Regions from separate parts of the Streptomyces sp. NPDC090106 genome, predicted to be linked through region 2. Evidence: riboswitches for the same ligand, from Rfam matches in the RefSeq annotation. Region 2 holds a riboswitch; each other region holds the start of a gene.
What was found. A riboswitch is a leader RNA that binds a small molecule or an ion and turns the genes downstream of it on or off. The one in region 2 is predicted to bind cobalamin.
Positions count from the first base shown of each region.

Region 1: it holds a riboswitch for cobalamin, as region 2 does, so the genes downstream of both, ACIPSE_RS30850 (CbtB-domain containing protein) here and ACIPSE_RS42385 (ABC transporter substrate-binding protein) in region 2, are expected to answer to the same signal.
Region 3: it holds a riboswitch for cobalamin, as region 2 does, so the genes downstream of both, ACIPSE_RS19930 (cobalamin biosynthesis protein) here and ACIPSE_RS42385 (ABC transporter substrate-binding protein) in region 2, are expected to answer to the same signal.

Region 1 covers NZ_JBIVDS010000010.1:244,561-255,056, reverse strand. The annotation lists gene ACIPSE_RS30870 (tetratricopeptide repeat protein) at 1-1,931, opposite strand, end outside; gene ACIPSE_RS30865 (oxygenase MpaB family protein) at 1,994-2,836, opposite strand; gene ACIPSE_RS30860 (acyl-CoA dehydrogenase family protein) at 2,846-4,024, opposite strand; gene ACIPSE_RS30855 (CbtA family protein) at 4,185-4,943, opposite strand; gene ACIPSE_RS30850 (CbtB-domain containing protein) at 4,969-5,190, opposite strand; cobalamin riboswitch at 5,229-5,383, opposite strand; gene ACIPSE_RS30845 (histidine phosphatase family protein) at 5,479-6,051, shown strand; gene ACIPSE_RS30840 (ferredoxin) at 6,435-6,809, opposite strand; gene ACIPSE_RS30835 (DUF6479 family protein) at 6,950-7,270, shown strand; gene ACIPSE_RS30830 (carboxylesterase/lipase family protein) at 7,370-8,899, opposite strand; gene ACIPSE_RS30825 (tartrate dehydrogenase) at 8,998-10,083, opposite strand; gene ACIPSE_RS30820 (LysR family transcriptional regulator) at 10,207-10,496, opposite strand, start outside.
Region 2 covers NZ_JBIVDS010000020.1:9,440-19,935, reverse strand. The annotation lists gene ACIPSE_RS42415 (hypothetical protein) at 1-387, shown strand, start outside; gene ACIPSE_RS42410 (hypothetical protein) at 384-2,210, shown strand; gene ACIPSE_RS42405 (hypothetical protein) at 2,221-3,477, shown strand; gene ACIPSE_RS42400 (hypothetical protein) at 3,474-4,055, shown strand; gene ACIPSE_RS42395 (formylglycine-generating enzyme family protein) at 4,066-4,959, opposite strand; gene ACIPSE_RS42390 (CoA-binding protein) at 5,018-5,425, opposite strand; cobalamin riboswitch at 5,500-5,688, shown strand; gene ACIPSE_RS42385 (ABC transporter substrate-binding protein) at 5,731-6,744, shown strand; gene ACIPSE_RS42380 (FecCD family ABC transporter permease) at 6,741-7,757, shown strand; gene ACIPSE_RS42375 (ABC transporter ATP-binding protein) at 7,754-8,524, shown strand; gene ACIPSE_RS42370 (hypothetical protein) at 8,620-9,324, shown strand; gene ACIPSE_RS42365 (SixA phosphatase family protein) at 9,321-9,863, shown strand; gene ACIPSE_RS42360 (DUF6210 family protein) at 9,881-10,306, shown strand; gene ACIPSE_RS42355 (YigZ family protein) at 10,394-10,496, shown strand, end outside.
Region 3 covers NZ_JBIVDS010000005.1:633,756-644,251, reverse strand. The annotation lists gene ACIPSE_RS19950 (class II aldolase/adducin family protein) at 1-532, opposite strand, end outside; gene ACIPSE_RS19945 (lysozyme) at 810-1,559, shown strand; gene ACIPSE_RS19940 (anion permease) at 1,713-2,939, shown strand; gene ACIPSE_RS19935 (hypothetical protein) at 2,970-3,191, shown strand; cobalamin riboswitch at 3,372-3,514, shown strand; gene ACIPSE_RS19930 (cobalamin biosynthesis protein) at 3,614-4,555, shown strand; gene ACIPSE_RS19925 (cobyric acid synthase) at 4,552-6,072, shown strand; gene cobN (cobaltochelatase subunit CobN) at 6,069-9,722, shown strand; gene ACIPSE_RS19915 (putative cobaltochelatase) at 9,719-10,496, shown strand, end outside.

The DNA.
Region 1 (10,496 bases), on a different contig from region 2:
AGGGCCTCCTCCCAGCGGCCGAGGCGGCCGAGGTTGACGCCGAGGCCGTGGCGGGCGCGGAGGGTCTCGGGGTGGGCGGGGCCGTGGACGCGGGTGCGGTCGTCGATGAGCTCGCGGTACAGCTGGAGGGCCTCCGCGCTGCGGCCGAGACGGCCGAGGCTGATGCCGACCTCGTAGCGGGCGGCCAGCGTGTCCGGATGGTCCCGGCCGAGCGCCTGGACCCGGGCCTCGGCGACCTCGTGGTACGCCTGGAGGGCCTCGGGCCAGCGGCCCAGCTGACCGAGCGCGTAGGCGACCTCGTACCGGGTGACCAGCGTGTCGGGATGAGCGGGGCCGAGGACCCGGGCGCGGGCCGCGGCCACGTCGCAGGCCATCCGGTGGGAGTCCTCCAGGCGGCCGAGTCTGCTGAGGTTGAAGGCGAGGTTGTGGCGGCAGCGCAAGGTGTCGGGGTGGTCGGTGCCCATGGTGCGTTCGCGGGCGGTCAGGACCGACATGTAGACCTGGTGGGCGTCGAAGTGGCGGCCCAACTGGCCCAGCACGTACGCCATCTCCTGCCGGGCGGCGAGGGTGTCGGGGTGGTCGGGGCCGAGCGAGAGGCTGCGGGAACGGGCGACGTGCTTGTACTCGCGCAGGGCGTCGGCGGCCCGGCCGGTGCGGCTGAGGGTGAAGGCGACCTCGTAGCGGCTGGCGAGGGTGTCCGGGTGGTCGGGGCCGAGCAGGTGCTCGCGTTCGGCGGCGACCGCGCGGTGCACCTCCCCGGCCTCGGTCCAGCGGCCCAGGCGGCCGAGGCTGAGGCCCGCGTTGTGGCGTGCGGCCAGCGCGGTGACGCGCTCAGGGGCGGGCGCGGCGGGTTCCCCGGCGAGCGGCTCGACGGGGCGGCCGGTGGCGGTGCGCGGTATCCATTCGCCGGTGAGGCCGGCCCCGGCGTCCGGCGGGGTGGTGCCCAGGCCCGCCCCGGCGGCCTTGTGGCCGGTGGTCATGCCGCGCGTCCAGGACGGCAGCCGGGCCTCACGGGCGGCCGGTCCGAGCGCGGGGCGCAGCGCCGGGCGGGGGGTCACCACCGTGGGCACGTACAGGGGGGTGCTGCGGCCCAGGCCGATGCGGCGGCCCAGCTCGCGGGCGTCGTGCGGGCGTTCCTCGGGATGTTTGGCGAGGAGGTCGAGGATGACCTTCTCGAAGTACTCGGGCACCTCGGCGCGCAGGCTGCGGGGCGGGCGGGGCGCGGTGTCGCGGTGGCCGACGAGGATCGCCCAGGCGTCGTCGAGGTCGAACGGCGGGGCCCCGGTGGTGATCTCGTAGAGCACGCAGCCCAGGGAGTACAGGTCGCTGCGCTGGTCGACCTCGGTGCCGCCGATCTGCTCCGGGGACATGTAGTGCGGGGTGCCCATGGCGATGCCGGTGCCGGTGAGGCGGGAGGTGAAGCCGATGTCGTGGCCGAGGCGGGCGATGCCGAAGTCGCAGATCTTCACCGTGCCGTCGGTCAGCCGCATGATGTTGGCGGGCTTCAGGTCCCGGTGCACGATGCCCTGCTGGTGGGTGTAGGCGAGGGCGGCGGCGACCTGGTCGGCGATGTCGACGACGTCCCCGACGGGCAGCGGATGGTGCCGGTTGTCCTCCAGGAGCTGACTGAGGTTGCGGCCCTCCAGCAGCTCCATCACCAGGAAGAGGATGCCGTCGGACTCGCCGAAGTCGTGCACGACGGTGACTCCGCGGTGGCTGAGCGCGGCGGCGACCCGGGCCTCGCGGCGGAAGCGCTCGCGCAGCACCCGGGTGAACGTCTGGTCGTGGGAGGGCCCCAGCGGCTTGAGGCACTTCACGGCGACCTGACGGCCCAGCGACTCGTCCCGCGCCCGCCACACCTCGCCCATGCCACCGCGCCCGATCAGATCGAGCAGCCGGTAGCGGCCCTGGATCAGCTTGCTGTCCCCCATCTGCTGCGATCGCCCCCGTCGAAGTCGCGCCCGGCATCCCCCTGTCCGTCCAGTATGGCGAGCTATCTCCCGGCTTTGTACGGTGCTGGGCGTGAGCCGGGGCCGAGCCGTGACATGGCGCGGATGATGTGTTTGGGCGGCAGTTGCCAGCGCAGACGTGCGGGAACGCAGCGCAGCAAGGTGCCCGTGGCGCGCAGTTGCCGGGTGACGGTGGCGGGCGGCGGGGCCGGTCTGCCGTACAACTCGTGGGCGTACGGCGGCAGTGCGGCGTACGCCAGGTGTGCCACGCGCCGCCACAGCACCTCGCGCGCCGGGACGAGGAGGGGGTGCGTCGGAGGGCGGAGCAGGAAGTCGTCCACCACGCGTGCCTCGGCTCCGGCGGCGAGTTCGGGGCGGACCTTCTCGAAGTAGGCGGCCAGCTCGGCCCGGTCGGAGGGTACGGCGCCGGGGTCGAGGCCGACCAGCCGGGCGCTGGCGCGCTGTTCGTCGATGTACCGGTCGGCCTGCGCGTCGGTGAGCGGAAAGCCGGAGCGGCGGCCGACGTGGAGGTAGGAGTCGATCTCGGCACAGTGCACCCACAGCAGCAGCGCGGGTTCGTCGACGCCGTAGGTCTCGCCGGTGGCGGGGTCGGTGGCCGTCAGCATGGTGTGGATCTTCCGGACCCGGGCACCCGCGCGCTCGGCCGCGTCGGTGGTGCCGTAGCTGATGGTGCCGACGAAGTTCGCGGTGCGCAGCAGGCGGCCCCAGGCGTCGCGCCGGAAGTCGGAGTTCTGCAGGACGCCGCGCACCGCGCGCGGGTGCAGGGCCTGGAGGTAGAGGGCGCGGACACCGGCGACCCACATCATGGGGTCGGCGTGCATCTGCCAGGTCACCGACTTCGGCGTGAACAGCCCGGGATCTCCCATGTGTGCAGGTTAACGCCGTACGCGCGGCATCCCCAGGCCGATCCAGGAGATGATCTCCCGCTGGATCTCGTTGTTGCCGCCGCCGAAGGTGAAGATGACCGCCGAGCGGTAGCCGCGTTCCAGTTCGCCGTGCAGGACCGCGCCGGCCGAGCCCTCCTTGAGGGCGCCCGCCGCGCCCACGACCTCCATGAGCCAGGCGTAGGCGTCCCGGCGGGCCTCGGAGCCGTAGACCTTGACGGCGGAAGCGTCCTGCGGGGTGAGGGTGCCGTTCTGGACGGCGTGCACCATCTGCCAGTTCAGCAGCTTCATGGCCTCCAGGCGGGTGTGGGTCTGCGCGAGCCGGCACCGCACCCAGGGCAGGTCGACGACGCGGCGGCCGTCGGCGAGTTTGGTGTCGGTGGCCCAGCGCTGGACGTCCTGGAGGGCGCGGATCGCCATGGTGCCGTGGGCGGCGAGGGTGACCCGCTCGTGGTTGAGCTGGTTGGTGATCAGCCGCCAGCCCTGGTTCTCCGCCCCGACGCGGCGCGAGACGGGGACGCGGATGTCCTCGTAGTAGCTGGCCGTGGTGTCGTGCCCGGCGAGCGTGTTGATCACGGTGCAGGAGTAGCCGGGTTCGGTGGTCGGCACCAGCAGCATGGTGATGCCCTTGTGCGGCGGGGCCGCCGGGTCGGTGCGGGTGGCGAGCCAGACCCAGTCGGCGGTGTCGCCGTTGGTCGTCCAGATCTTCTGCCCGTTGACGACGTACTCGTCGCCCTCGCGCACGGCCCGGGTCTTCAGGGCGGCGAGGTCGGTGCCCGCGTCGGGCTCGCTGTAGCCGATCGCGAAGTCGATCTCGCCGGAGAGGATCTTCGGCAGGAAGTACGCCTTCTGCTCGTCGGTGCCGTACTGCATGATCGTCGGGCCGACGGTGTTCAGCGCCATCAGGGGCAGCGGGACGCCCGCCTGGGCGGCCTCGTCGAAGAAGATGAACTGTTCCATCGCGGTCAGCCCGCGTCCGCCGTACTCCTCGGGCCAGCCCACGCCCAGCCAGCGGTCGGCGCCGAGGCGGCGGACGCTGTCGCGGTAGAAGCGCTTCTGCTCACGCCGTTCGCCGTGCCGGGCCCGTGCCTCGTCGGGAGCCAACTCGGCGAAGTAGGCGCGCAGTTCGGTGCGCAGCCGCTGCTGCTCGGGCGTGTATTCGAGATGCACGGCGCCTCCAGGCTCCCCGGTACCGGTCCGTCCTGTCGGCGCACACGGTAGAACGCGTTCCAGAAATTGGGAATGGCGAGGCGTACGAAAGGCACGCGCGCACGACCCCGGGGCGCGCGAAAGGCCCCCGCCCGGCGGGGGCCTTTCCTGTGGCGCTGCTTCAGTGGGCGACCGGGGTCGCCTGTGCGGCAGCCGCCTCCCGTGCCGGTTTCGGGGCCAGTTGGCGTTCGGCCAGCAGTCCGAAGACCAGACCGAAGGAGGTCCACAAGGTGAACTGGACGGCCAGCGCGGCGAGTCGGTACTGCCACAGCAGCGCCGCCGGGAAGTGCTCCGGCACCTCGCTGAACGACGGCAGGAACGCGTACGCGAGCCCGACGACGAGGACGAAGGCCGCGCCCGCCGCGACGGTCGCGTTCCAGTTGCCCAGACGGGGCGCGAGACGCTTGCCCAGGATGACCGCGCCCACCGTCAGCAGCACGCTGAGGACGATCATCAGGAAGAACAGCGCGGTCCGCTGGTTGAGCGTGTCCGGGTCACCGACGGCCGGCGGGTTGGCCGGGTACTTCAGGAACGGCACGACGTAGACCGAACCGAGGCCGGCCGCGGCGAGCAGCAGCGCGCTCGCCCGCGGTCCGAACCGGCCGATCCGGCCGAGCGCGAAACAGTAGGCGAGCGCGGCGATGCCGCCGAAGGCGATCCCGTAGACGAGAACGCCCGTGGACAGCCCGGCCGTGGACTGGAGGGCGCGGCTGACGAGTTCCTCGCCGCCGTGCTCGTGGGCGTGGGACTCCTCGAAGGCGATCGCCTCGTCGACCCGTGGTTCGCCCAGGAAGTAGGCGACGACGAGAGCGGCCAGGCCCGCGGCGAGACCCGCGAGCATGCCACGTACCAGGAGGTTTCTGACAGTTGCGGAATTCATGCTCAGGTGTGCTTCCTCGTCGCTGTCAGTGGCAGGGGAAGCCGAGCAGATGGCGGGCGTCGTGCACCCACTCGTGAACGCCCTCGCCGGAGACGAGGGAGGTGGCGCCCTGCTCGGCGCCGACGAAGTAGAGCAGGACCAGCATCAGGACGCCGAAGAAGACCGCCCAGGGGGCGATGGCGCCGATCGGCAGTTTGGCGGGTACGGCGGCGGTGCTGGTGGTCGGCTGAGCGACAGACTGCGCCATGGCAGGTGCCTCCTGGGGGAACTCGCGTCCCGTGTCGGTGGTGCACAGGACGACGGGGCGGGTCTGACTCACCCGGCCCGCACCCGTGAGGGCGTGCCCGGCATACAGTGGCGCGACCGTGCCGGAATCCCACCGGCTTCCACCGAACCGTCGTCGATATCGACGAGAAGGTACCGCGTGGGAGGGATACGGCCAAGAGCGCACGGGAGGCGGCCGGGTGCTCACGGGAGGCCGTCCAGGCCGTCAACGAGCGTGCGTGGACCGGAAATCGACCGCGAGAACGGACTCATGACCAGCCAAGTGATGTTGATCTCACCCGCGATCACGGCGGCCCTGCGCGAGGCCAGGTTCGACGACGGCTGCGGCCTCGACCCGTCCGGAGCGCGGCTCGCGCGCTCCGCCGCGGGCACGCTTCCCGCCGCGGAACGGGTGCTGGTCTCCCCCACGGTCCGCTGCCGCGAGACCGCCGCCGCGCTCGGCCTCGACGCCCTGGAGGCGCCGGAGCTGGCCGCCCTGGACGCGGGCCGCTGGCGCGGGGCCTCCCTCGCGGACGTCAGCGCGTCGGAGCCTGCCGAACTGGCCCGCTGGCTCGGCGACCCGGAGGCGGCGCCCCACGGCGGCGAATCGGTACGGGCCCTGTGCGACCGGGTCGGGACCTGGCTCATCGCCCTCGCCCCTCTCTCCGGCCGCACCGTCGCGGTGGCCGAACCGGAGATCGTCCGCGCGGCGGTCGTCCGCGCCCTGGGCGCCCCGGAGTCCGCCTTCTGGCGCACCGACGTCACCCCGCTGACGGCGGTGGAACTGAGCGGGAGGGCGGGCCGGTGGAACGTCCGGGTGGGGAGTCCGCTGCGGGGGGTGTGAGGGGACGGGGCGAGGACCAGGGGCCCGGCCCTCGAGCGGGCGCGGCACGCCATGGCACTTGAGGCGGGCGCCAAGGGCCGGACACCTTGCAGGAGGGGCCGCCGGCCGGGCAGCCGGATGCCTCGGGCCGGGCAGCCGGATGCCTCGGGCCGGGCCGCGGGCGTCCGGCTCCATGAACGGTGCGGCTCGGCCCAGGGCCCCGCTTGGCACCCGAGCCCCAAGCCCGTCGCCAGGCTGCAGGCCAAGCACCCCAAGCGGCCAGGTGCGGTCGGGCCGAGCCGGGCGGTCGGGCACCTACGGCCAGGGTGTCTCGTACCGGGCGCCCTGGCCTCAAGTACCGCCCGGTCAGCGGGCCTTGAGGTGGGTCGCGTCCGCCGCGGCCCTCAGACCAGCGCCGCCATGAAGTCCGTGCACGCCTGCGCGCACTCGCGGCAGGCCTTCGCGGTCTCCACCGCGCCCGAGTGGTCGTCGAGGAGCTGGGCGCACTCCAGGGCCACGGCCCGGCACCATTCCAGTTGGACGCGGATCGCGTGTTCGTCCAGGTGGTTCTCCTCGGACAGGACACGGCAGGTCGCGTCGCAGACCTCGGCGCACATGATGCCCTTGCGCCGCACGAGTTCCTGCTGTTCCGTCCCCTCCGGATCGATGAGGCTCGCCCGCAGCGCGCACGCCCGCGCACACTCGGTGCACGCCTGTGCGCACGCGAAGCGGTCCTCCAGGAACCGGAAGAGCTCCTGTTGGGATGTCGTCGTAGTCACCCCGGGCGGGTAGCCGTCGCGGTGCGCGCCAAACCCCGGGGCCGGGGTTCCTGCGGGCCGGGTTCTCGCGGACCAGGTTCCCGCGGACCGGCTGTCCCGCGGGCCGGTTCGGCCGGGCCGCGAGGGGTACCCGGCGCACCATGAGCACCACATGGATCGAGATGGCGGCAGGCCGGGGCGCCCTGGGCGTCGGGCTGGTCGTGGCGGGCGTGCTGGTCGTGGCGCTGCTGCTCGGCGCGTTCTGGACGGGCGCGCGGGTCCGCAGGCGTGAACTCCCGCCGCCCCGTCCCGAGGAGCAGCCGCGGCTGCCGGAGGGCGGGCCGGTGCGGGAGGTCATGGAGGAGCGGGAGCCCGCCGAGATGCCCAGGAGCGACGAGCGGACGACCCCGCACGAGATGCCCGGCTTCGGCAACAGCCCCACCCGCACGGGACCGGACCCGGACCGGCGGGGGCGCGACTGAACCCGCCGCTCCGGCGAGGGCGCGACAGGACCCCGCCGCTCCGGTGCGGACGCGACTGAGCCCCGCTGCTCCGGTGCGGGCACGGCCGACCCTCGCCGCTCACCCCTCCAGCAGCGGCAGCGGGCCGAAGGTGTGGCTCTCCCACAGGCGGCGGGACGCCTCCTCCGGGTAGGCGGTCACCGTCGGTTCCGTGTCGAGGAGCCGGGTCGCGCGGCGCTCGGTGTCGTAGAGGGGCCAGCCCGGGTCGCCGGTGGCGGCGAAGGAGGTCCAGGCCGTGCGGAAGCGGGCCGAGAGGGCCTCGGCGTCCGGGCCCGGCTCGGGGCCGATGAGGAGGGCGCCGAGGGTCTCGAAGCGGCCGAACGTCAACGGGATGTCTAGGCCGTGGCAGGCGCCGAGCACACCGCCGTCCACGGGGGCGGACCAGGTGAGTTCGTAGAGGTGGGTCCGGCCGCCGGCGGCGGCGTGCGCGTCGGCCAGGTGCAGGGTGGGCATGCGGAACAGCCAGTCGGACTTGACCAGTTCGTACAGCCGCTCCGCCGAGGCGTCCGGGAACGCGGCACGGTAGGCCGCCTCGGCGTCCGGCGTCGGCCCGAACAGACGCAGCGCCCGGGACGCCGCCGCCGCGTCGACACGGCCGAGTTCACCGCCGAGCAGCATGAACAGGCGGTACTCGTCGCGGTTGTGACCGGTGATCAGCTCCACGTCGCGGGCGGCGCCGCCCGCGAGGGCCTCCCAGGGCGTGGCGGGCAGGACGTCGCCGTCGACGACCGGCGAGTACGGGGTGGCGGTGTGGGCGACACGGCCCCAGCGGTGGGCGTGCGCCGGCATCCGGCCGCCCAGCGCCGCGCCCGCGTCGGGCAGTTTCCGCGGCTCGACCCCGGCCAGGTCGGCCACCGTGGGGCGCAGGCCCAGCACGTCCGCGGCGGCCACGGCGATGTCCCCGGCGAGCGCGTCCGAGAAGAACGTGCCGGGCACGCTCTGCGCGATGGCCCGCCGGAACAGCCCCCTGGCCCGCGGCATGGCCAGCAGCGAGGCCACCGACCCGGCGCCGGCCGACTCGCCGAAGACGGTGACCCGCGCGGGGTCGCCGCCGAAGCCGGCGATGTTCTCCTGGACCCATTCCAGGGCGGCCACCTGGTCGAGCAGCCCCCGGTTGGCGGGCGCCCCCTCGATCCGCAGGAACCCCTCGATGCCGACACGGTAGTTGAGGGTGACGACGACCAGGTCGCCGTCACGGGCGAGGCGTCCGCCGTCGTAGGCGGGGTCGTCGGCGGAACCCAGCTTGTAGGCCCCGCCGTACACCCACACCATCACCGGGCGACGGGCCGCGGGATCGGCGTCGGGCGTCCACACGTTCACGGTGAGCCAGTCGTCGCCCGCGTCCAGGAACCGGGGCGGCAGCGGGCCGTCGGGGCCGAGCGGCTCCTGCGGGGGCGGCGGGCCGAACGCCGTCGCCTCGCGCACCCCGTCCCAGCGGTCCGGCCGCCGGGGCGCCGCGAACCGCGCCTCGCCGACCGGCGGCCGGGCGTACGGGATGCCCCGGTACACGTCGAGCCCGCCTTCGCGCAGGCCACGCACCGTGCCCGCCGCCGTGACCACCTGAGGGGACCGGGACCCGGCATCGCTCATCGACGACTCCTCGCGCTGATCGAACGTCAGTGTCAGCGCTCAGATTAGTGACCTTCCGCCGGACCGCCAGGGCCCACCCGCGGCGCCGGCCGGCGGGGTCAGCCGGTGAGGGCGGCGATCAGCGCCCGGGTGACGTCCTCGGTCGTGGCGGTGCCTCCGACGTCACGGGTCAGGACCCCGGAGGCGGTCGTCGTCTCGATCGCCTTCTCCAGACGGGCCGCCTGTTCGGGCAGACCGAGGTGCTCCAGCATCAGGGCCGCGCTGCCGACCGCCCCGATCGGGTTGGCGAGGCCCTGTCCGGCGATGTCGGGGGCGGAGCCGTGGACCGGTTCGAACATGCTGGGGAAGCGGCGCTCGGGGTTGAGGTTGGCGCTGGCGGCCAGACCCAGGCTGCCGGCGAGGGCGCTGCCGAGGTCGGAGAGGATGTCGGCGTTGAGGTTGGAGGCGACGACCACGGACAGGTCCTCGGGGCGCAGGACGAATTTCGCGGACATCGCGTCGACGAGGACGCTCTCGGTCTCGACGTCCGGGTAGTCGGCGGCGACCCGCCAAAAGACGTCGTCCCAGAGCACCATGCCGTACTGCTGCGCGTTGCTCTTGGTGACCGAGGAGACCTTGCGGCGGCTGCGGGTCCGTGCCAGGTCGAAGGCGAACCGTATGATCCGCTCGCAGCCCACCTCGGTGAACAGCGACGACTGGACGGCGACCTCGCCGCCGGGGCCGCGTCCGCCGAGGTTGCGGCCGCCGAGCCCGGCGTACTCGCCCTCGCTGTTCTCCCGGACGACGACCCAGTCCAGGTCGGTGTCGTCGGCCTTGCGCAGGGGGCTGAGGACTCCGGGCAGGAAGTGCACGGGCCGGACGTTGGCCCACTGGTCGAAGGACTGGCAGATCCGCAGGCGCAGGCCCCACAGGCTGACATGGTCGGGCACGGTGGGCCAGCCGACCGCGCCGAAGTAGATGGCGTCGAAGTCCTTGAGCCGGTCGAGCCCGTCCTCGTCCATCATCTTCCCGGTGCGTTCGTAGTGGTCGCAGCCCCAGGGGAACTCCTCCCACGCGAAGGCGAACGCGCCGTGCGACTGCTCGGCCAGCGCGTCCAGGACGGCCCGCCCGGCGGCGACGACCTCCCGGCCCACCCCGTCGGCGGGGATCGCGGCGATGCGGAAGGTGCGGGATGCGGCGGTCATGGGTGCCTCCGGGGCGGTGTCCGGCGTCGGTTCGGGATCGGTTTCGAGTCAACACATCCCGGGTGCGCGGCGTCCAAGACCTGCTTCCGATGCGACGTATAGGCGCAGCCGATCGGTCCGGCGTCAGCCGGCGTGGCCGCGCCGCCGGGCGAGCGACCTGGTGAGGCCGAGGAAGGCGCGGGCCGCGGGCGTCAGGTGGGCGGGCAGGCTGACCATCGCGACATGGAGGTGGGCGGTGGGTTCGATGGGGGCGACGACCGCGCCGCAGCGGCGGGCCAGCCGGGTCCAGGAGGAGGGCAGGACGGCGACGCCGACGCCGGTGAGGACCAGCGGCAGGATCGAGGTGCGGTGGTCGACGACGGTGACGATCTCCGTGCCGGTGCCGCCCGCGGTGATCTCGTCGACGATGGTCC
Region 2 (10,496 bases):
GCCCTGGTGGTCACCAAGTCCGACCTGCTGCGCTTCCGCGGCTACCGCGAGATCGACGGCTGGCTGCACGAGAAACCGGACGCCGAGGGCGACCTGGCCACCGTCGAACGGGAGAGCGAGGACGTCTACGCCTTCCTCGGCGCCCGCGGCGGCGGCGACTGGCTCCAGCTCGCCGGGGAGTGCCAGGGCTCCACCCTGCACCTCGCCTCCGCGACCGGCACCGGCCCCCGGGACCCGGGCGACCAGGCGGCGGCCCGCCGCTTCGACGAGGCCCTGTTCCGCCAGCACCGGGTGCTGCGGCCCCTGCTGGCCCTGCTCGCGATGAAGGGCGTCATGACCGGCCCCGCGGCGGACGCCCTGCTGCGCGGCAGAGGTCACGGCACATGACCGTGCCCGCGCGGAACGGGCCCCGCGCCGACATCACCGTCTACCGCTGGTCGGAACGCTCCCTGACCGGACGCGGCGACGTCGGCCCGGTCGCCAGCTCCCTGGAGCGCGCGGACCTCCTGCGCTGGAACAGCCGGATCGAGCACCTGGTGTGGGCCACCCAGGAACACCCCGGCGACACCGCGCCCGGCTTCGTCTACCTGCGGCACGACAACGAGGCTGCCCTCCTGCGCAAGCTGCCCGTCCGCGACCCGCACGGCCGCGCGGGCTCCACCCTCACCCACGTCCTGACCGGCCCGGCGAACGGGGTCGACCTCGCCCTCGCGCTCGCCGCCTGCCGCAGCGACTGGGACAGCTGGCTGCCCCCGCAGGTCCTGGAGGACGCCCTGCGCGACGGCCCCGACTCCGCGGAACGGGTGCAACGCGTCCCGCTGGACCGGCTGCGCGCCCTGCTCCTGGAGGAGGAACACCTCCTCGACGCCCTCGACGAGGCCGCCGCCGGCATCCCCGACGACCTGCTCGTCCGGCTCGCCGAGACGCTCATGGAACGGCCCGGTGCACCCCTCACGGTCGTCGGTTCGCCGGTCGACGGGGAGGCGGTCGTGCACGCCCTGGCCGGGCTGCTGGGCCGGGTGGTGCTCAGCAGCTGGACCTTCGCCACCCGCGAGGAGAACGACGGCGCCAAGGACCTGCCCCAGTTCGTGTTCGTCCGGGGCGACGGCAACGGCACCCTCCAGTCGGCCCGCCACCGTGTCGACGTCCGCGCCGACCCCGGCCCGCCCGGGCCCCTGCACGACGACGCGACCCGCCTGCTCGCCCTGCACCGGCGGCGCGGCACGAGCGCGCTCAGCCGCCTCGCCCCCGACCGGCCGATGGCCAGCGCGGCCAAGGTCCGCGAGTGGGCCGCCGGCCACCAGGTCGCGCCCGGCCTGATGAGCGACGTCACGAGCCTGCTGGAGGAGGCACCGCAGGGGGAGCTGACGCAGAAGGAGGACGCGTACCTCAGCAGCAGGACGGCGGTGCCCCGGGTACGCCTCGAACTGGAGCGCATGAACTCCGGACAGCTGGCCCGGCTCGTCGCCCTCTGGCGCCCCGACACCCTCGAACTCCAGCGCTACCGGCACCTGCGGGCCGAGATCCACGTCCGCGCCCTGCACCGCTGCTTCGACCTCGGCAGCCCGGACCTCGCCCGCGAACTGGCCGTCACCCCGCCCACGGGCGCCGTCGTACGGCGGGTGTTCGAGGAGCGGCTGGAGAGCGCCGTGAACCGGCACCTCCCCTTCGACGTGCCGCCCCTGCTGTCGACCGCCCGCCAGATCGGCATCTCCGGCGCGGACCTCGACGACTGGATGAAGGCCCTCGTGGAACGGCTCACCATGGCCGACACGCTCAAGGAGGTCGACCGGATCAGCCGCGTCGCCCCCGAACAGGCCCGCGCCCTGCTGGAGAACAGCGCCGACAGCCGTGGCTCCCGGGGCCGTTCCGACCCCTTCGACGTCCTGCGCCGCACCCGGTTCCTCGCCGAGGCCGTCGACCGCATGGCCCCCCACGACCCCTGGCGGGCGGTGCATCTGTACCGGCTGATCCTGCTCGGCACGGTGGGGGACCGGACCGGTCAGCGCGAGGTGCTGGAGGCCCTGGACGCCGCGGGGCCCCGGCCGTCGCCCGCCCTGCTGCGCGCGCTCGTCGACAGCTGCCGGGGCGGCAAGGCGCAGGACACCGTGCACGCCGCCGTCGTCCAGCAGTACTTCCACGACCATCTGCCCGCCCGGCCGCAGGACGGACACCGCCGCGGCCCGCACGACCACGGTCCCAGGGACTGAGGGGGAGATCTTGACCAGGGGGAATCAGGAGAACAAGGCGGCGGCCGGCGCGCCGCCGGCACCCGAACCGTCCGCGGCGCTGCGCGAGGCCGCGACCGAACTGGCCCGGCTGGCCGAGGACTGCCCGAGCCCCGGGCGCTCGGTCCTGGGCTGGATCGCCGACGACGCCCGGGACGGCGGCCGGGCCCTGTCCGGCGTCAACCTGCTGCACGCCTACCCGCCCGACGTCCTCGTCCCCGACGGCGAGCCGCGCCGCGGCGCGCTCATGGCGGCCGTCTCCACCGGGCGGGACGCCGCCGTGTTCCTGCCGATCGTGCTGACCTGGCTGTCGCTGTGGTTCGCGTTCCAGGACTTCGGGGACGCCGGGGAGGGCACCAACTTCCTGAAGCTGTGGGCCTCCGGGTTCGGCGGGACCGCCGTCCTGCTCGTGGTCCTCCTCATCGCGGCCGTCGTCGTCGCCACCGTGTGGCTGCAACGCCTGGAGTGGACCGCCGAACGCACCGCCTCCCGGGAACGGCTGCGCGGCCAGGTGTCCGGACAACTCGCCGTCCTCACCATGGAGTTGTCCAAGTACGCCGTGCTGGAGGCGCAGGCCGTGCCGGCCGGTCAGCTCGTCGGCATCGCCCGGGACATCACTCGCAGCACGGCCGAACTGTCCCGCACCCTGTCCGACAGCGCCGACCGCATGGAGAAGATCTTCGATCCGGGACCCGACGGCAGTGTCGTCGCGGCCCTCGACAAGTGGACGCGCTCCGCCGGTGAGTTGAGCGAGATGGGCCGCTCCCTGACGGTGCCGCACCAACTCCTGCGCGACTTCTCGCGGATGCGCGACGAACTGCGCGGCGACGAACAGGCCACCCGGGAGTCGCTCGCGGCCCTGCTCACCGAACTCCGCAAGGCCGCGGGCAGCTCCCAGCAGGCCAACCGGGTGCACGCCACCGTCGCCGACGAGGTCTCCGAGACCACCCGACGGGTCGGCGAGGCGATGGGCGTCCTCAACGACAACAGCGAACGCATGTACTTCTACATGGACGCCCTGGAACGCGTCCTCGCCTTCCTCCAGCACGGCGGCGGCCCCGGCGACGGCCCCGGACCCGACCCGATGTCCAACTCCCGGGGCCCGTTCCCCACCGGCCCGTACAACGGCAACGGCAACGGTCACCCGGCCGCCCCGACCCCGCCCGCCCCGCCCGGGACCGGCGGCACCGCCGCTCCGCCGCCGCCTCGCCGCCCCAGCGACTCCTGGTACGGCGAGGAGCAGCGGTGAGGCGCCGCCCCGCGGGCCTGGGCATCGCCCCGCGCCACCTCGCGGGCTGGCTCTTCGCCGACCTCTTCCTCGTCCTGTTCCTCGTCGTGCTCGGCATGGTCGCCTCCGACGGCACCAACGCGTCCGGCACGGCCGGCCACCGTTCCCCGACCCCCACCCCGACACCCCCGACCACCGCACCGCCCCCGTCCCCCACCCCGAAGGGACCCACGGGCCTGGACCCCAAACGCCACACCATCGCCGTGACCCTCTCCGGCGGCGCGACCGGTCGCGCCGCCGGAAAGGGCGGCCTGAGCGCCGGGGACCGCAAGAGGATCGTGGCGGCCGTCGACCAGGAGATGCGCGCGAGCGCCAAGGGCCGCCGCATCGGCATGGTCATCACCTTCGGCATCGCGCCCCAGGCCCAGCTGGGCGCCGCCACCGATCTCGCCGAGGACGTCAACGCCACCCTCAAGTCCCGGCGCCCGCAAGCCTTCTGCGGCGGCAACGTGGGCACCCGGCCGTTCTGGGGCGGCGGACCGGCGGACCACGTGGAGATAGAGCTCTACTACATCAACGCGTGCGAGGACGGCCGTTAGGCAGCCGGGCTCACCCCGCGCAGCGGAACCCCGTGTGGCCGCTGGACGAGTCCGGGGTGTTCGCGCTTCTGGCGGCCACGCGGTAGCGGTTGCAGTACGAGCGGTGGCACAGGTACGAGCCGCCGCGGATGACCCGTGACGCCTCCGTGCGGTCCCACGGGTCGGCGCACCACTCCCACACATTGCCGGAGACGTTGTACAGCCCGAAGCCGTTGGGTTCGAAGGCGGTCACGGGGGCGGTGCCCCGGTGGCCGTCGGCGGCCGTGTTCCTCGTCGGGAAGGTGCCCCGCCAGATGTTGCAGCGGAACGCACCGCCGGGGTCGAGTTCGTCGCCCCACGGGTAGCGCTTCTGCTCCAGGCCGCCGCGGGCCGCGTACTCCCACTCCGCCTCCGTGGGCAGCCGCCGGCCCGCCCAGGCCGCGTAGGCCGCCGCGTCGTGCCACGACACGTGCACGACGGGATGGTCCGCCCGGTCGGCGACCGAACTCCCGGGCCCCTCCGGCATGTTCCACGCCGCGCCGGCGACCGCGCACCACCACGGCGTCTGCTCGGGACGCGGCGCGCCCCGGCGCAGCGCGGCGGGCAGGAACCCGGCGAAGACGTACGACCAGTCCAGCCGCTCGGCGTCGGTGACGTACCCGGTGTCGTCGACGAACGCCGCGAACCGTTCGTTGGTCACCGCGTACGCGTCGATACGGAACGGCTCGACCCGTACCGTCCGCACCGGCCCCTCTCCGTCGGCCGGGAAGCCCTGCGCGTCCTCGGCGCCCATGAGGAACGCGCCGCCGGGCAGCGCCACCGTCCCGTCGTCGCCGACCGGCGTCCGGGCCGGCGGCACCGCGATCCGCGGCAGGTCCACGGCACCGGAGGAGGGCGCGCAGCAGGGCGAGGGGGAGTCGTGCATGGTCGGCGAGCCTACGCCGCCTCCCTGTGCCGAGGGCCGGGGCCGGCGACCGCCGGGGTCAGCCCAGCCGGGGGATCTCGATCGCCGGGCAGCGGTCCATGACCATGTCGAGTCCGGCGGCGCGTGTCCGGTCGTACGCCTCCTCGTCGATCACCCCGAGCTGGAACCAGACCGCCCTGGCCCCCTTGGCGACGGCCTCGTCCGCGACGGCCCCGGCGAGGTCGCTGTTGACGAAGACGTCGACGACGTCCACGTCGAAGGGGATCTCGGCGAGGGAGGCGTAGCCCTGCTCGCCGTGCACGGTCTCCGCCTTGGGGTGCACGGGCACGACCCGCTTGCCGTACCGCTGGAGCGCCGCGGCCACGCCGTACGCGGCGCGCCGCGTGTTGGACGACAGGCCCACCACGGCCCAGGTGTCCCCGCTCTCGGTGAGCATCCTGCGGATCGTCGCTTCGTCGCCGTGCACGGTCGTCTCCCAAGGTCGCGTGGCCGGTCGGGCCCTTGGCACAACAGTGCGCGGCGCCCGGCGATTCCCGGCCGTGATAGCTTGCCGAGGCCAGTCGAACCCATGTACGTGGGTCAGGGAATCCGGTGTGAATCCGGAACTGACGCGCAGCGGTGAGGGGGACGGGCGGGGCCTTTCGCCACTGGACGCCGTACGCGTCCGGGAAGGCGCCCCGTGCCGGACGAACCCGAGTCCGAAGACCTGCTGGCGCGTTCCGTACGACCGGGCTCCGCGTTCGAGCCCTCGACGACTGAGGACCTGTTCCCGTGCCCCAAGCACGTTCCACCGCCCTGCTCCTGGCGGGCGCCTTCCTGCTGACCGCCTGCTCCGACGGCGGTTCCGGCGCCGCCGACACCAAGGCCGCCGTGACCCTGAAAAACTGCGGCGAGACCGTCCGCGTCGAGACGCCCCCGAAGCGGGCCGTCTCCCTCAACCAGGGCACCACCGAGATCATGCTGTCCCTCGGCCTCGCCGACCGCATAGTGGGCACCGCGACCTGGACCGACCCCGTACTGAAGAACCTGGAGAAGGCGAACGCGAAGGTGCCGCGCCTCGCCGACAACGCGCCCTCCTACGAGAAGGTCCTGGCCGCCGAACCCGACTTCGTCGCCGCCTCCTTCGTCTCCACGCTCGGCAAGGGCGGCGTCGCCACCCGCGAGCAGTTCGGGAAGCTGGGCGTGCCGACGTACGTCTCCCCGTCGGACTGCGCGGGCAAGGACAACACCGGGGACGGCGACGGCTCGCGCAGGACGCCGCTGGGGATCGACGCCGTCTACGGCGAGATCCGCGACCTCGCGGCCGTGTTCGGCGTGGAGGAGCGCGGCGAGAAACTCGTCGCCACGCTCAAGCAGCGGATGAAGAAGGCCACTTCGGGCCTCGACGCCTCGGACGTCAGCGTCCTGTACTGGTTCGCCAACGCCGAGTCGCCCTACATGGCGGGCTGTTGCGGCGCGCCCGGCATCATCACCCGCAGCCTCGGCGCGAAGAACGTCTTCGACGACTCGCACGAGGAGTGGCCGCAGATCAACTGGGAGACGGTCGCCGACCGCGACCCGGACGTCCTCGTCATCGGCGACCTCACCCGCAAGTCGCAGACCGCCGAATCCGCCGCGCGGAAGATCGGGTTCCTGGAGAGCGACCCGGTCACCAGGAACATGACCGCCGTCCGCGAGAAGCGGTACGTGCTGCTCAGCGGGCAGGCCATGAACCCGAGCATCCGCACCGTCGACGGCGTGGAGACGGTCGCGGCCGGGCTCCGCGCGGCCGGGCTCGGCACGTGACGGTGCGGCCCTGGGCGCTCGGGACCGCCGGCGCGCTGCTGCTCGCCGGCTCCCTCGCCGTCGCGATCACCATCGGCCCGGCGGACATCGGCGTCGCCGACGTGTGGTCGACCGTGCTGGCCCATCTCGGCCTCGGCACCTCAGGGCTCCCGCCCATCCGCGACGGCATCGTCTGGGAGCTGCGGCTGCCCCGCACCCTCCTGGCCGCCGTCTGCGGGGCCGGGCTCGCCGTGTGCGGCGCGGTCATGCAGTCGCTGCTGCGCAACCCGCTCGCCGACCCCTTCGTCCTCGGCGTCTCCTCCGGCGCCTCGACCGGGGCCGTCGCGGTGGTCGTCCTGGGCGTCGGCGGCGGGCTCGTCCCGGTGTCGGCCGGCGCGTTCCTCGGCGCCCTCGTCTCCTTCGCGCTCGTCCTGCTGCTCAGCCACACCCTCGGCGGCAGCACCGACCGGGTCGTCCTCGCGGGTGTCGCCGCGATGCAGCTCTTCTCCGCGCTCACCTCGTTCGTGGTGATGACCGCCGCCGACGCCGAGACCACCCGCGGCGTCCTGTTCTGGCTCCTCGGCTCGCTGAGCGGCGCGGGCTGGACCGACGTCGCCGTCTGCACGGCCGTCCTCGCCGCCGCGCTCGTCGTCTGCCTGTCGTACGCCCGCACCCTCGACGCGTTCGCCTTCGGCCAGGACGCCGCCGCGGCCCTCGGCGTCTCCGTGGCCCGCACCCGGCTCGTCCTGCTCTGCGTCACGGCGCTGCTCACCGCCGCGCTGGTCAGCTCGGCCGGGGCGATCGGCTTCGTGGGCCTCGTGCTGCCGCACGCCGTCCGGGCGCTCGTCGGCCCCGGGCACGCGCGGCTGCTGCCGCTGTCGGCGCTCGCCGGGGCGGTGTTCCTGGTGTGGGTGGACACCCTCGCCCGTACCGTCCTCGACCCGCAGGAGGTCCCCGTGGGCGTCGTGACCTCCCTGATCGGCGTACCCGCGTTCGTGGCGGTGCTGTACCGGACCCGGGGGGCGGCGCGATGAGCCTCGCCGCGGACCGGGTCGGGCGGACGACCGACGGCCATCTCCTCCTCGACGGCGTCACCCTCGCCCCCGCGCCGGGCTCCGTCGTCGGGCTCCTCGGGCCCAACGGCTCCGGCAAGTCCACGCTCATCCGCCTCCTCGCCGGACTCCTCGCGCCGACCGCCGGGGTCGTCACGCTCGACGACGCCCCGCTGGCCGGCCTGCCCCGCCGCGAGGTCGCCCGGCGCCTCGCGGTGGTCGAGCAGCAGGCCGACACCCAGGTCGAGCTGACGGTCCTGGACGTCGTCCGGCTGGGCCGGGTCCCGCACCGCCGTGCCTGGACGCCCGCGACCGGGCGGGACGAGCGGGCCGTACGCGCCGCCCTGGAGCGCACCGGCCTCGCCGACCGCACCCACCAGCGCTGGCACACGCTCTCCGGCGGCGAACGCCAGCGCGTGCAGATCGCCCGCACCCTCGCCCAGGAACCCCGCGAACTCCTCCTCGACGAACCGACCAACCACCTCGACATCCACCACCAGCTCGACCTGCTGAACCTGGTCGCCGGACTCCCCGTCACCACCGTCGTCGCCCTGCACGACCTGAACCTCGCCGCGATGTACTGCGACCAGGTCGTGGTCCTGCGCACCGGCCGCGTCCACGCCTGCGGCACCCCCGGGGACGTCCTGACCCGGGAGCTGATCGGCGAGGTGTACGGCGTGCGGGCCGCCGTCAGCCGGGAGGGCGACGACGGACGCCCGCACGTCCGCTTCCTGGGCACCCTGGCGTGAACGCCTGTTCGGCCCGGCGGCGGGACGGTACCGTTCGGTGCAGTCAGCGCACCGGGGGGTGGCCGATGCAGGGGTCCGTCGTGCAGGCTCGGCCCGTGCTGCGCATCATCGACGCCCGAACCGGCGAACCCGTCCCCGTCCGCCGCGCCCTCACCCGCGTCGAGACCCATGTCCCGGGACCCGGCCCGACCGCTCCACGCCTCCTCCTGGTCGCCGACACCCTGGTCCGCGCCCTCGACCTCGGCTCCACGCCGGCCTGGGCGGTCCTGATCACGGACCCGGACGGGGACCCGACCGCGCTGCGGGCCACCGCCAAGGCCCTCGGCACCCGCCCCTTCGAGGACGCCCGGGACGACGGGGCGGCCCGGACCTTCCACGTGCTGGACACCGGAGCACGCGGCGGTGCACCCGACGGGGTGCGGCTCGTGGTGGCCCCCGTCGAGGGCGCCGCACCGCCGGACACCGACCCCGCCGTCCTCCGCCTCGCCCTGCTGGGCAGCCACCGCGCCACGCCCGTCCGGCTCGACGCCGAGACCCTCACCGACGCCCACGACACCCTCGTCCGCTGGCGCAGCGCGGTGGCCGGGTGGGCGCGCGAACCGTCGCGGCCGATGCCCGACGAGGTGCGCGACGCGCTGCGCGCCGCCCGGGAGGACGACCTGGACACACCCGGTGTCCTGCGCGTGCTGCGCCAGGTGGAGGACTCGGACCTGCCGGCCGGGGCCCGCTTCGAGACGTACGTGCACGCGGACCGGCTCCTCGGCCTCGACCTCGCCCGCGACCTCGGAAGCCCCGCGTGACCGCCCGTACCGGCGCCGGGCCGCTGCGCCGGCTCGTCGTGCTGCGGCACGCCAAGTCGGCCTGGCCGGAGGGGGTCGCCGACCACCGCCGCCCGCTCGCCCCGCGCGGACGGCGCGACGCGCCCGCCGCGGGCCGCGCCCTCGCCGAGGCGGACTGCCTGCCCGACCTCGCGCTCTGCTCGACCGCGGTGCGCACCCGCCAGACCTGGGACCTGGCCTCCGCCCAGTGGGGCACCCCGCCCCCGGTCCGCCACGACCCCCGGCTCTACGGCGCCGACGTGCCCGAACTCCTCGACGTCGTCCACGAGGTCCCCGCCGAGGTCGAGACCCTGCTCCTCATCGGCCACAACCCCGGCCTGGAGGAACTCGTCCTCACCCTCGCCGGGGACGGCCTCGACGACACCCTCGACCAGGTACGCCTGAAGTTCCCCACCTCCGCCCTCGCCGTCCTCACCTGGTACGGCACCACCTGGCAGGCCCTGTCCCCGGGCCGCGCCCTGCTCACCGGCGTCACGGTGGCCCGCGGGAAGAAGGAGTGAGCCTCCGGGAAGAAGGAGTGAGCCCTCGGTACGTCTTCCTGGACCCGGACGGCACGGGCCAGGGCTGGGCGCACCTCGTGGTGGCCGCGCCGACCGGCGTGGTCCACCAGACCCAGGGCGGCGGCCACGGCTGCGTCCCCTACGAACAGGAGGGCTACCTCATCCCCCTGTTCGGCCGGAACCTCACCGAGGACCTGGAGGCGCTCTTCGTCGGTGAACTGAAGGGCTGGGGAACCCGGGGACGGCAGTGGCCGGACGGCCTGCTCGCCCGGCTCAGGAGCGCGGTCGCCGCCTTCCACGTGTACGGCTCCGCGCACCGCGACGACACCTGGCCCGCCCCGCTCGCCCTGGACGAGTCCCGGCTGGCCAAGGCCGACGAGGCCTGGGTGCCGGTCCTGACACCCGACGGTCCCGGCTATCTGACCTGGGAGAACTCCGACTGACCGGTCCACCCGCGCGCGTGGGTGTCCCTCCGCCCTGACTCGGCCCTCTGGCACAGGCGGCCGGAACGGTGCACGTAGGCTGGCCCGATGCAGGACGAGTACCGCACCGTCGCCCACGCGGGCGTGCACGAGACCGAGGTCAACCGCTCCCGCTTCCTGTGCGCCCTCGCCCCGGCGGCCACCGAACGGG
Region 3 (10,496 bases), on a different contig from region 2:
CCTGGGCCAGGGTCTGGCCGTACGTGATGGTGCCGTGGTTCCGGAGGAGGCAGGCGGACCGGTCGGCGAGGGCGCGGAGCATGTTCTCGGCCAACTCGTGGCTGCCGTACGTCGCGTACGGGGCGACGCGGACGGCGCCGCCGAGCGCCGCGGTCATGTAGTGGACCGCGGGCAGCTCGGGGACGAGCAGCGAGACGGCGGTCGCGTGGACGGCGTGGGTGTGGACCACCGCGCCCGCGTCGCCGGATCGGTACACGGCCAGATGCATGGGCAGTTCGCTGGTCGGGACGAGCGTGCCGAGGGTCTGCCGCCCCTGGAGGTCCACGCCGGTGATGTCGTCCGGGGTGAGCCGGTCGTAGGGGACGCCGGAGGGGGTGACCAGAACGGTGTCGCCGACGCGGACGGAGACGTTGCCGGAGGTGCCGACGACGAGTCCGTCGGTGACCGTGCGGCGTGCCGTGGCGAGGAGTTCGGCCCAGGCGTGTGCCTCCTCGTCCCGCGCGTCCCGTTGGTCTCGTCGCTGCTCAGCCATGCCGCAATCCTGTCAGGGCGGGTCCCGGGGTGCCGTGGGGCGGGGCACTTTAGGGCGGAGGCCGGACCTCCGGCAGACCGCATAAGCGGACAAATGCCCCGCCCACCCGGCTTGGCCGGAGAGTGACGAGGGTTCCGCGATCTTCCAGTAGCCTCTGCCTGTTTTGTCGCGCACGTCGGCATTCGCACACCATTCGCACACCTTCGCATGCCGTTTCGAACGTCGTCCCGCACGCCGTCCCGGACGTCATGCGCACGTCGCCATTCCGGGGGGAAACATGGCTCGTGACCACACTCCGTTCCCGCGTCGCCGCGGTCTCGCGGCGGCCTCCGTCACCGCGCTCGCCCTCACGGGGACCGCGCTCGCCGGGCTGCCCGCCGAGGCGGCGGGCGGCCCCAAGGGCCACGACGTCTCCTCGCACCAGAAGAACGTCGACTGGAAGAGCGCGAAGGCCAAGGGCGCCCGGTTCGTCTACGTGAAGGCGACCGAGGGCACCACGTACCGCAATCCCTATTTCGACCAGCAGTACAACGGCTCGCGCGGCGCCGGCCTGATCCGCGGGGCCTACCACTTCGCACTGCCGGACAAGTCGTCGGGCGCCGCGCAGGCGCGGCATTTCGTACGCAACGGGGGCGGGTGGACGGCGGACGGCTGGACCCTGCCGCCGGCGCTCGACATCGAGTACAACCCGTACGACGCCAAGCACAAGTGCTACGACATGAAGAGCTCCGCGCTGGTGCGGTGGATCAAGTCCTTCAGCGACGAGACCAAGCGGCTCACCGGGCGCCGTCCGGTGATCTACACGACGGCCCACTGGTGGAACAGGTGCACCGGCGGCAGCCGCGCCTTCGCGTCGGATCACGCCCTGTGGATCGCCCGTTACGACGCGGCGGACGCCGGGTCGCTGCCCGCCGGGTGGTCGTTCTGGACGCTCTGGCAGTACGACAACAGCGGCTCTCTGCCGGGTGACCAGAATCTCTTCAACGGCTCCATGGCACAGCTCAAGAGGTTCGCCCGGGGCGCCTAGCCGTGCGACGAACGGACCGCGTGGTTCCGGCGGGAAACGATCAGACCGGAACCAGTCCGTTCGGACACCATGCGGCCCGCCTCAGTTCACCTTCCGTTCATCCAGGTTACCTACGTTCATCCGACCAATGACCTCGAACGATTGCCTGGGTAAATGGAAAACTTCTCGCTGATCCTCGCGATTGTGGTGGTAACCGCACTTGCGTTCGATTTCACGAACGGTTTTCACGACACCGCCAACGCGATGGCCACGACCATCTCGACCGGTGCACTCAAGCCCAAGGTCGCGGTGGCCATGTCCGCCGTGCTGAACCTTGTGGGCGCCTTCCTCTCCGTGGAGGTCGCCAACACGATCTCCAAGGGTCTCGTCGACGAGACCGGCATCCGTCCCGAGGTCATCTTCGCCGCCCTGGTCGGCGCGATCCTCTGGAACCTCCTCACCTGGCTGGTGGGCCTGCCCTCCAGTTCCTCCCACGCCCTCATGGGCGGCCTGATCGGCGCGACCATCGCCTCGGCGGGCGTCGGCGCGGTCCACGGCGACGTCCTCGTCACCAAGGTCCTGATCCCGGCCGTCGTGGCCCCGATCGTCGCCGGTCTCGCGGCCATGCTGGCCACGCGGCTGTCCTACTCGATCGGCAGGAAGGCCGACGGCAAGGCCGCCGCGAAGGGCTACCGCGCGGGCCAGATCGCCTCCGCCGGTCTCGTCTCCCTCGCCCACGGCACCAACGACGCCCAGAAGACGATGGGCATCATCACCCTCGCCCTGGTCGCCGGCGGCGCCGTCGCCCCCGACTCCGACCCGCCGCTGTGGGTCATCCTCTCCGCGGGCATGGCCATCGCCCTCGGCACCTACCTCGGCGGTTGGCGCATCATCCGCACCATGGGCAAGGGCCTGACCGACCTCCAGCCGCAGCAGGGCTTCGCCGCCCAGACCAGCGCGGCGACCGTCATCCTGGCCTCCTCGCACCTCGGCTTCTCCCTGTCCACCACGCACTCCGTCTCCGGATCGGTGATGGGCGCGGGCCTCGGCCGCAAGGGCGGCGTGGTCCGCTGGTCCACCGCCACCCGGATGTTCGTGGCCTGGGGCCTGACCCTCCCGGCGGCGGCCCTGGTCGGCGCGCTCGCCGAGTACGTCACCGGCCTCGGCAGCTGGGGCACCGCGATCGTGGCGGCCTTCCTCATCGGCTCCAGCGCCTGGATCTGGAAGCTCTCCCGCCGCGAGGTCGTCGACCACACCAACGTCAACGACGCCGACGCCGAGCCCGCCGGTGTCGTCACCACGGCGATCGCCGCGGTCACCCCGCCGCCCACCGGCGACCTGACCGCCACGATCCCGGCCCCCGCGGCCACCGAACCCACCCCGTCGCAGGCCACGGCCTGACCCCCACCAGGCAACCCAAGGAAGCGCATCATGGAAATCGACTGGGCGGCACTCGGCTCCGTCTTCGGCGTCAGCCTCGTGGTCACCGTGGCTCTGGTGGCCCTCTTCACCCTCGGCGTGATGGGCCTGTCCCGCCAGGAGCGGGCCGTCGCACAGGGCGGCACCGCCGCCCTCGCGGTCACCGGCGCCTACGCCTGCTTCGCCGCCTGCGCGGCGGCGGTCGGCTACGGCATCTACCTGATCGTGGCCTGACACCCGGCAGCGTTCCCGTCCGCCCTGTCCGGTCCCCTTCCCGGGGACCGGACAGGGCGGACCTCTGTGTGCCCACCGGGGCGGGAAACATGCCGTGAGCCGGTCGCCGCGAGCCCGTCGTCACGGTGCCGGTGTGGGGTTGTCCACACTCCGCTCCCGCAGGTCAACGGCAAGTTGACGGCCGTTCCGGGGGCGTGGTGGACTTCCGGGGCCATGTACGGCGGCAGAAGAGGAAGCCGGTGCGAATCCGGCGCGGTCCCGCCACTGTCACCGGGGTAGACACCCCCGGGAGCCAGGAACTCTCACCGCCGGTCTCGTCGAACCAGGGCGTGGACACCCTGAGTGAGGACATATCGCGATGTTCGCCTGCCGACCGAACCCTGTGACCGGACCGTCCCGCGCACTCCCGATCGGCTGAACCGGTGCGTGCCGATCGCGTCTTCGCGTACGGCGCCGCCGCCGGCCTCCTCGGTGACCTGCTGCTCGGCGATCCCCGCCGGGGGCATCCGGTCGCCGCGTTCGGGCGGGCCGCGGGAGCCGTGGAGCGGGTGCTGTGGCGGGACCACCGCGGGTGGGGCGCCCTGCACACCGCCGTGTGCGCCGGGAGCGCCGTCGCCCTCGGGGCCGTGGCCGAGCGGGCCGTGCGCCCCTCCCGTGCCGCCTCCGTCGCCCTGACCGCCGCCGCCACCTGGGCCGTCGTCGGGGGGACCTCCCTCGCGCGCGAGGCCCGGGTCGTCGGGCGGGCGCTGGACGCCGGGGACGTCGACGCGGCCCGGGCCCGGCTGCCCCATCTGTGCGGGCGCGACCCGCAGGCGCTCGACTCCGACGGGATCGCCCGCGCCGTCGTCGAGTCCGTCGCCGAGAACACCTCCGACGCCGTCGTCGGCGCGCTCGTGTGGGGAGCCGTCGGCGGGGTGCCGGGGCTGCTCGGGTTCCGGGCCGTCAACACCCTCGACGCGATGGTCGGCCACCGCTCCGAACGGTACCTGCGGTACGGCTGGGCGTCCGCGCGCCTGGACGACGTGGCCGGCTGGCCGGGGGCGCGGCTGACCGCCGTGCTGGCCGCGCTCGGCGGGGACGACCGCCGGGGCGCCGTCCGCGCCTGGCGCCAGGACGCCGCCAAGCACCCGAGCCCCAACGCCGGCCCCGTGGAGGCCTCGTTCGCGGGCGCCCTCGGCGTACGGCTCGGCGGGACGCTCTCCTACGCGGGGCGCGTCGAGCACCGGCCCGTACTCAACGGCGAGGGGCGGGCCGTCGCCTCGTACGACATCGAACGCGCCGTACGGCTGTCGCGGCGCGTCGGGCTGCTGGCGCTCGGGGTGAGCGTCGCCGGGCGGGCTCTGCTGAAGGGGCGCAAGGGATGAGCGGGAGCTTGGGCGGGGGGCTGCTCGTCGCGGGGACCACCTCCGACGCCGGGAAGAGCGTCGTCACCGCCGGGATCTGCCGGTGGCTGGTGCGGCAGGGGGTGAAGGTCGCCCCGTTCAAGGCGCAGAACATGTCCCTCAACTCGTTCGTGACGCGCGAGGGCGCCGAGATCGGGCGGGCGCAGGCCATGCAGGCCCAGGCCTGCCGGATCGAACCGTCCGCGCTGATGAACCCCGTGCTGCTCAAGCCCGGCGGCGACCAGAGCAGCCAGGTCGTGCTGATGGGCAAGCCCGTCGGGGAGATGAGCGCGCGCGGCTACCACGGCGGACGGCAGCAGCGGTTGCTGGGGACGGTCCTGGACTGCCTGGCCGAACTGCGGGGCACGTACGACGCGGTGATCTGCGAGGGCGCCGGGTCCCCCGCCGAGATCAACCTGCGGCGCACCGACATCGTCAACATGGGCATCGCCCGCAACGCCGGGCTGCCCGTCCTCGTTGTCGGGGACATCGACCGGGGCGGGGTCTTCGCCTCCTTCTTCGGAACCGTCGCCCTGCTGTCGCCGGAGGACCAGCGGCTCGTCGCCGGGTTCCTCGTCAACAAGTTCCGGGGCGACGTCGGGCTCCTCGAACCCGGCCTCGACATGCTCCACGGACTCACCGGACGGCACACCTACGGGGTGCTGCCGTTCCGGCACGGGCTCGGCATCGACGAGGAGGACGGGCTGCGCATCTCGCTGCGCGGCACCGTGCGCGAGTCGAACGTCGCCCCGCCCCACGGCGAGGACGTGCTGCGGATCGCCGTCTGCGCCGTCCCCCTGATGTCCAACTTCACCGACATCGACGCGCTGGCCGCCGAACCCGGCGTCGTCGTGCGGTTCGTGGACCGGCCCGAGGAACTCGCCGACGCCGACCTCGTCGTCGTCCCGGGAACCCGCGCCACGGTCAGGGCCCTCGACTGGCTGCGGGAGCGCGGGATCGCGGACGCCCTGCTGCGGCGGGCCGCCGAGCGGCGGCCCGTCCTCGGGATCTGCGGCGGCTTCCAGATCCTCGGCGAGCACATCGAGGACGACGTCGAGAGCCGGCGCGGCGAGGTCACCGGGCTCGGACTGCTGCCCGTGCGGGTGCGGTTCGCCCGTGAGAAGACCCTCACCCGGCCCACCGGCGAGGCCCTCGGCGAGTCCGTCGAGGGGTACGAGATCCACCACGGGGTCGCGACCGTCGAGGGGGGCACCCCCTTCCTCGACGGCTGCCGCGTCGGCCAGACCTGGGGCACCCACTGGCACGGCTCGCTGGAGTCGGACGGGTTCCGCCGCGCCTTCCTGCGGGAGGTCGCCGCCGCCTCGGGGCGCCGGTTCGTGCCGGCGCCCGACACCTCGTTCGCCGCGCTGCGCGAGGAGCAGCTCGACCGGCTCGGCGACCTGATCGAACAGCACGCGGACACGGACGCGCTGATGCGGCTCATCGAGTCGGGCGCGCCGCAAGGACTGCCTTTCATTCCACCGGGAGCGCCCGCATGAGCACTGTGTTGTTGTTGTCGACCGCCGACACGGACCTGCTGGCGGCCCGTGCCTCCGGCGCCGCATACCGGATCGGCAACCCGACCCGCGTGGACGTCGCCGGGGAGCTGCCGGCCCTCGTCCGGGGCGCGGACATCGCCGTCGTACGCCTGCTGGGCGGCAAGCGGGCCTGGGAGGACGGGCTGGCCGCGCTGAAGGCCTCCGGCATCCCCACCGTGCTGCTGGGCGGGGAGACCGTGCCCGACGCCGAGCTGATGGCCGAGTCGTCGGTACCCGCCGGTGTCGTCGCCGAGGCGCTCAGGTACCTCGTCGAGGGCGGCCCGGAGAATCTCACCGAGCTGGCCCGGTTCCTGTCCGACACCGTGCTGCTGACCGGCGAGGGGTTCGCCGGGCCGCGGAAGATGCCCGAGTACGGCGCCCACGGCACGTACGCCTTCGAGGAGGGCCGGCCCACCGTCGGCGTGCTCTTCTACCGGGCCCATGAACTCAGCGGCAACACCGGCTTCGTGGACACCCTGTGCGACGCCGTCGAGGCGCGCGGCGCCAACGCCCTTCCCGTGTACTGCGGTTCGCTGCGCGGCGCCGACGCCGGGCTGTACGAGCTGCTCGGGCGGGCCGACGCCCTCGTGGCGACCGTCCTCGCGGCCGGCGGCACCCACGCCTCGCAGGCCTCGGCGGGCGGCGACGAGGAGGCGTGGGACATCGGGGCGCTCGCCGATCTGAACGTGCCCGTGCTGCAAGGGCTCTGCCTCACCTCCTCCAAGGCGGCCTGGGACGAGTCCGACGCGGCCCTGTCCCCCATGGACGCGGCGATGCAGGTCGCCATCCCCGAGTTCGACGGGCGGCTCATCACCGTGCCGTTCTCGTTCAAGGAGCAGGGCCCGGACGACGTCCCCGTCTACGTCGCCGACCCCGAGCGGGCCTCCCGGGTCGCCGGGATCGCCGTACGGCACGCGCAGTTGAAGCACAAGCCGAACGCCGAGAAGAAGCTGGCGCTCGTGTTCACCGCGTATCCGACCAAGCACTCGCGGGTCGGCAACGCGGTGGGACTCGACACGCCCGCCTCGGCCGTGCGGGTGCTGGACGCGCTGCGGGACGCCGGGTACTCGCTGACCGAATACCCCTCCGGCGGCGACGAGTTGATCCACCGGCTCATCGAGGCCGGCGGCCATGACGTCGAGTGGCTGACCGAGGACCAGCTGGCGTCCGCGCCCGCGCGGGTGCCGCTCGCGGACTACCGGGCCTGGTTCGACAAGCTCGACCCGGAGCTGCGGGACGGGATGCTGGAGGCGTGGGGCGAGCCGCCGGGCTCGCTGTACGTCGACGGGGACGACATCGTGCTCGCCTCGCTCCGGTTCGGGAACGTCGTCGTGATGATCCAGCCGCCGCGCGGCTTCGGGGAGAACCCGATCGCGATCTACCACGACCCGGACATGCCGCCCTCGCACCACTACCTGGCCGCCTACCGGTGGCTGGAGAACTCCTTCGGCGCCGACGCGGTCGTCCACATGGGCAAGCACGGCACGATGGAGTGGCTGCCCGGCAAGGGCCTCGGCCTGAGCGGCGGCTGCGCCCCGGACGCGGTGCTGGGCGACCTGCCGCTGATCTACCCGTTCATCGTCAACGACCCCGGCGAGGGCACCCAGGCCAAGCGGCGCGGGCACGCCACGGTCGTCGACCACCTCGTGCCGCCGATGGCGCGCGCGGACACCTACGGCGACCTCGCCAAGCTGGAGCAGCTCCTCGACGAGTACGCGCTGGTCTCCGACCTGGACCCGGCCAAGGCCCCGGCCGTGCGGGCGCAGATCTGGACGCTGGTCAAGGCGGCCGAGCTCCATCACGACCTGCATGTCGACGAGCAGCCGGACGACGGCGACTTCGACGAGTTCGTCATGCACATCGACGGCTATCTGTGCGAGATCAAGGACGTGCAGATCAGGGACGGGCTGCACATCCTGGGCGGCGGGCCGGTCGACGAGGCCCGGGTCAATCTCGTGCTCGCCGTGCTGCGCGCCTCGCAGGTGTGGGGCGGCCAGGCGAACGCCCTGCCGGGGCTGCGGGCCGCGCTGGCGGCTCATTTCGGGCTGGTGGAGAAGGAGTTGCTGGCCGAGCCGGGCGCCCCGGTGAAGGTGCCGGTGGAGCTGTCGGAGCTGGTCGAGGGTCCGGCGCGGACGGCCGCCGACGCGGTCGATCTGCTGGAGGTGCTGTGCCGGCGGGTCGCGGAGGGCATGGAGGCGCGGCACTGGGACGTCGCCGAGGCACCCGGACTGGTCCGTGACGTCCTCGGCCTCGAACTCCCCGACGCGGTCGCCGTGCTGGAGTTCGCGTGCCGTGAGGTGGTGCCCCGGCTGGCCCGCACGACGGACGAGATCGATCACATCCTCAAGGCGCTGGACGGCGGGTACGTCCCCGCCGGTCCGTCGGGTTCGCCCACGCGCGGACTCGTCAACGTCCTGCCGACGGGGCGGAACTTCTACTCCGTCGACCCCAAGGCCATTCCGTCCCGGCTGAGTTGGGAGGTCGGTCAGTCGCTCGCCGACTCGCTGGTGCAGCGGTACCTGGCCGACACCGGGGAGTACCCGAAGTCGGTCGGTCTCACCGTGTGGGGCACGTCCGCGATGCGCACCCAGGGCGACGACATCGCCGAGATCCTCGCGCTGCTGGGCTGCCGCCCGGTGTGGGACGAGGCGTCCCGGCGCGTGACCGGCTTCGAGGTCGTCGGCCTGGACGAGCTGGGGCGTCCGCGCATCGACGTGACGGTCCGTATCTCCGGGTTCTTCCGGGACGCGTTCCCGCACGTGGTCGGGCTGATCGACGACGCGGTGCGGACGGTGGCCGAGCTGGAGGAGCCCGCCGACCTCAACTACGTGCGCGCGCACGCCGACGAGGACACCGCGGAGCACGGGGACCGGCGCCGGGCCACCGCCCGCATCTTCGGCTCCAAGCCGGGCGCGTACGGCGCCGGGCTGCTGCCGCTGATCGACGCGCGGAACTGGCGCTCCGACGCCGACCTCGCCGAGGTGTACGCGGTGTGGGGCGGTTACGCGTACGGGCGCGGGCTGGACGGGCGGGCCGCGCGCGGGGACATGGAGACCGCGTTCAAGCGGATCGCGGTGGCGGCGAAGAACGTCGACACGCGCGAGCACGACCTCGTCGACGCCGACGACTACTTCCAGTACCACGGCGGCATGGTCGCCATGGTCCGGCACCTCACCGGCGCCAACCCCGAGGCGTACGTGGGCGATTCGGCCACCCCGGACCAGGTGCGGACGCGCACGCTGGGCGAGGAGACCCACCGGGTGTTCCGCGCCCGGGTCGTCAACCCCCGCTGGATGGCCGCGATGCGGCGCCACGGCTACAAGGGCGCCTTCGAGATGGCGGCGACCGTCGACTACCTCTTCGGGTACGACGCGACGGCCGGCGTGGTCGACGACTGGATGTACGAGAAGCTGAGCGCCGAGTACGTCTTCGACCCGGAGAACCGGGACTTCATGAAGAAGTCCAACCCCTGGGCCCTGCGCGGGATCACCGAGCGGCTGCTGGAGGCGGCCGACCGGGGCCTGTGGGCCGAACCGGACGCGGACACGCTGGAACGGCTGCGCGCCACGTATCTGGAACTCGAAGGCGACCTGGAGGGCGACGACCAGTGACCACCCCCTTCCCTTTCACGGCCGTTGTCGGTCAGGACGATCTGCGGCTCGCGCTGCTGCTGAACGCCGTCTCGCCGGCGGTCGGCGGTGTGCTGGTGCGCGGCGAGAAGGGCACCGCCAAGTCGACCGCGGTGCGCGCCCTCTCGGCGTTGCTGCCGGAGGTCGACGTCGTTCCCGGGTGCCGTTTCTCCTGTGACCCGGCCAAGCCGGACCCGGCGTGCCCGGACGGGCCGCACGAGGACGGGCCCGGGGGCGCGCGGCCCTCGCGGATGGTGGAGCTGCCCGTCGGGGCGTCCGAGGACCGGCTGGTCGGGGCGCTGGACATCGAACGGGCGCTCGCGGAGGGCGTGAAGGCGTTCGAGCCCGGTCTGCTGGCCGACGCGCACCGCGGCATCCTCTACGTGGACGAGGTCAACCTCCTCCACGACCACTTGGTCGATCTGCTGCTCGACGCCGCCGCGATGGGCGCCTCGTACGTGGAGCGCGAGGGCGTCTCCGTGCGGCACGCCTCCAAGTTCCTCCTCGTCGGGACGATGAACCCCGAGGAGGGCGAGCTGCGGCCGCAGTTGCTCGACCGGTTCGGGCTGACCGTGGAGGTCGCCGCCTCGCGCGAGCCCGACCAGCGGGTGGAGGTCGTCCGGCGGCGCCTCGCCTACGACGACGACCCGGACGGGTTCGCGGGGCGCTGGGCGGACGAGGAGGCCGGGGTACGGCAACGGATCGTCGCCGCACGGCGGTTGCTGCCGTCGGTGCGGCTCGGTGACGGGGCGCTGC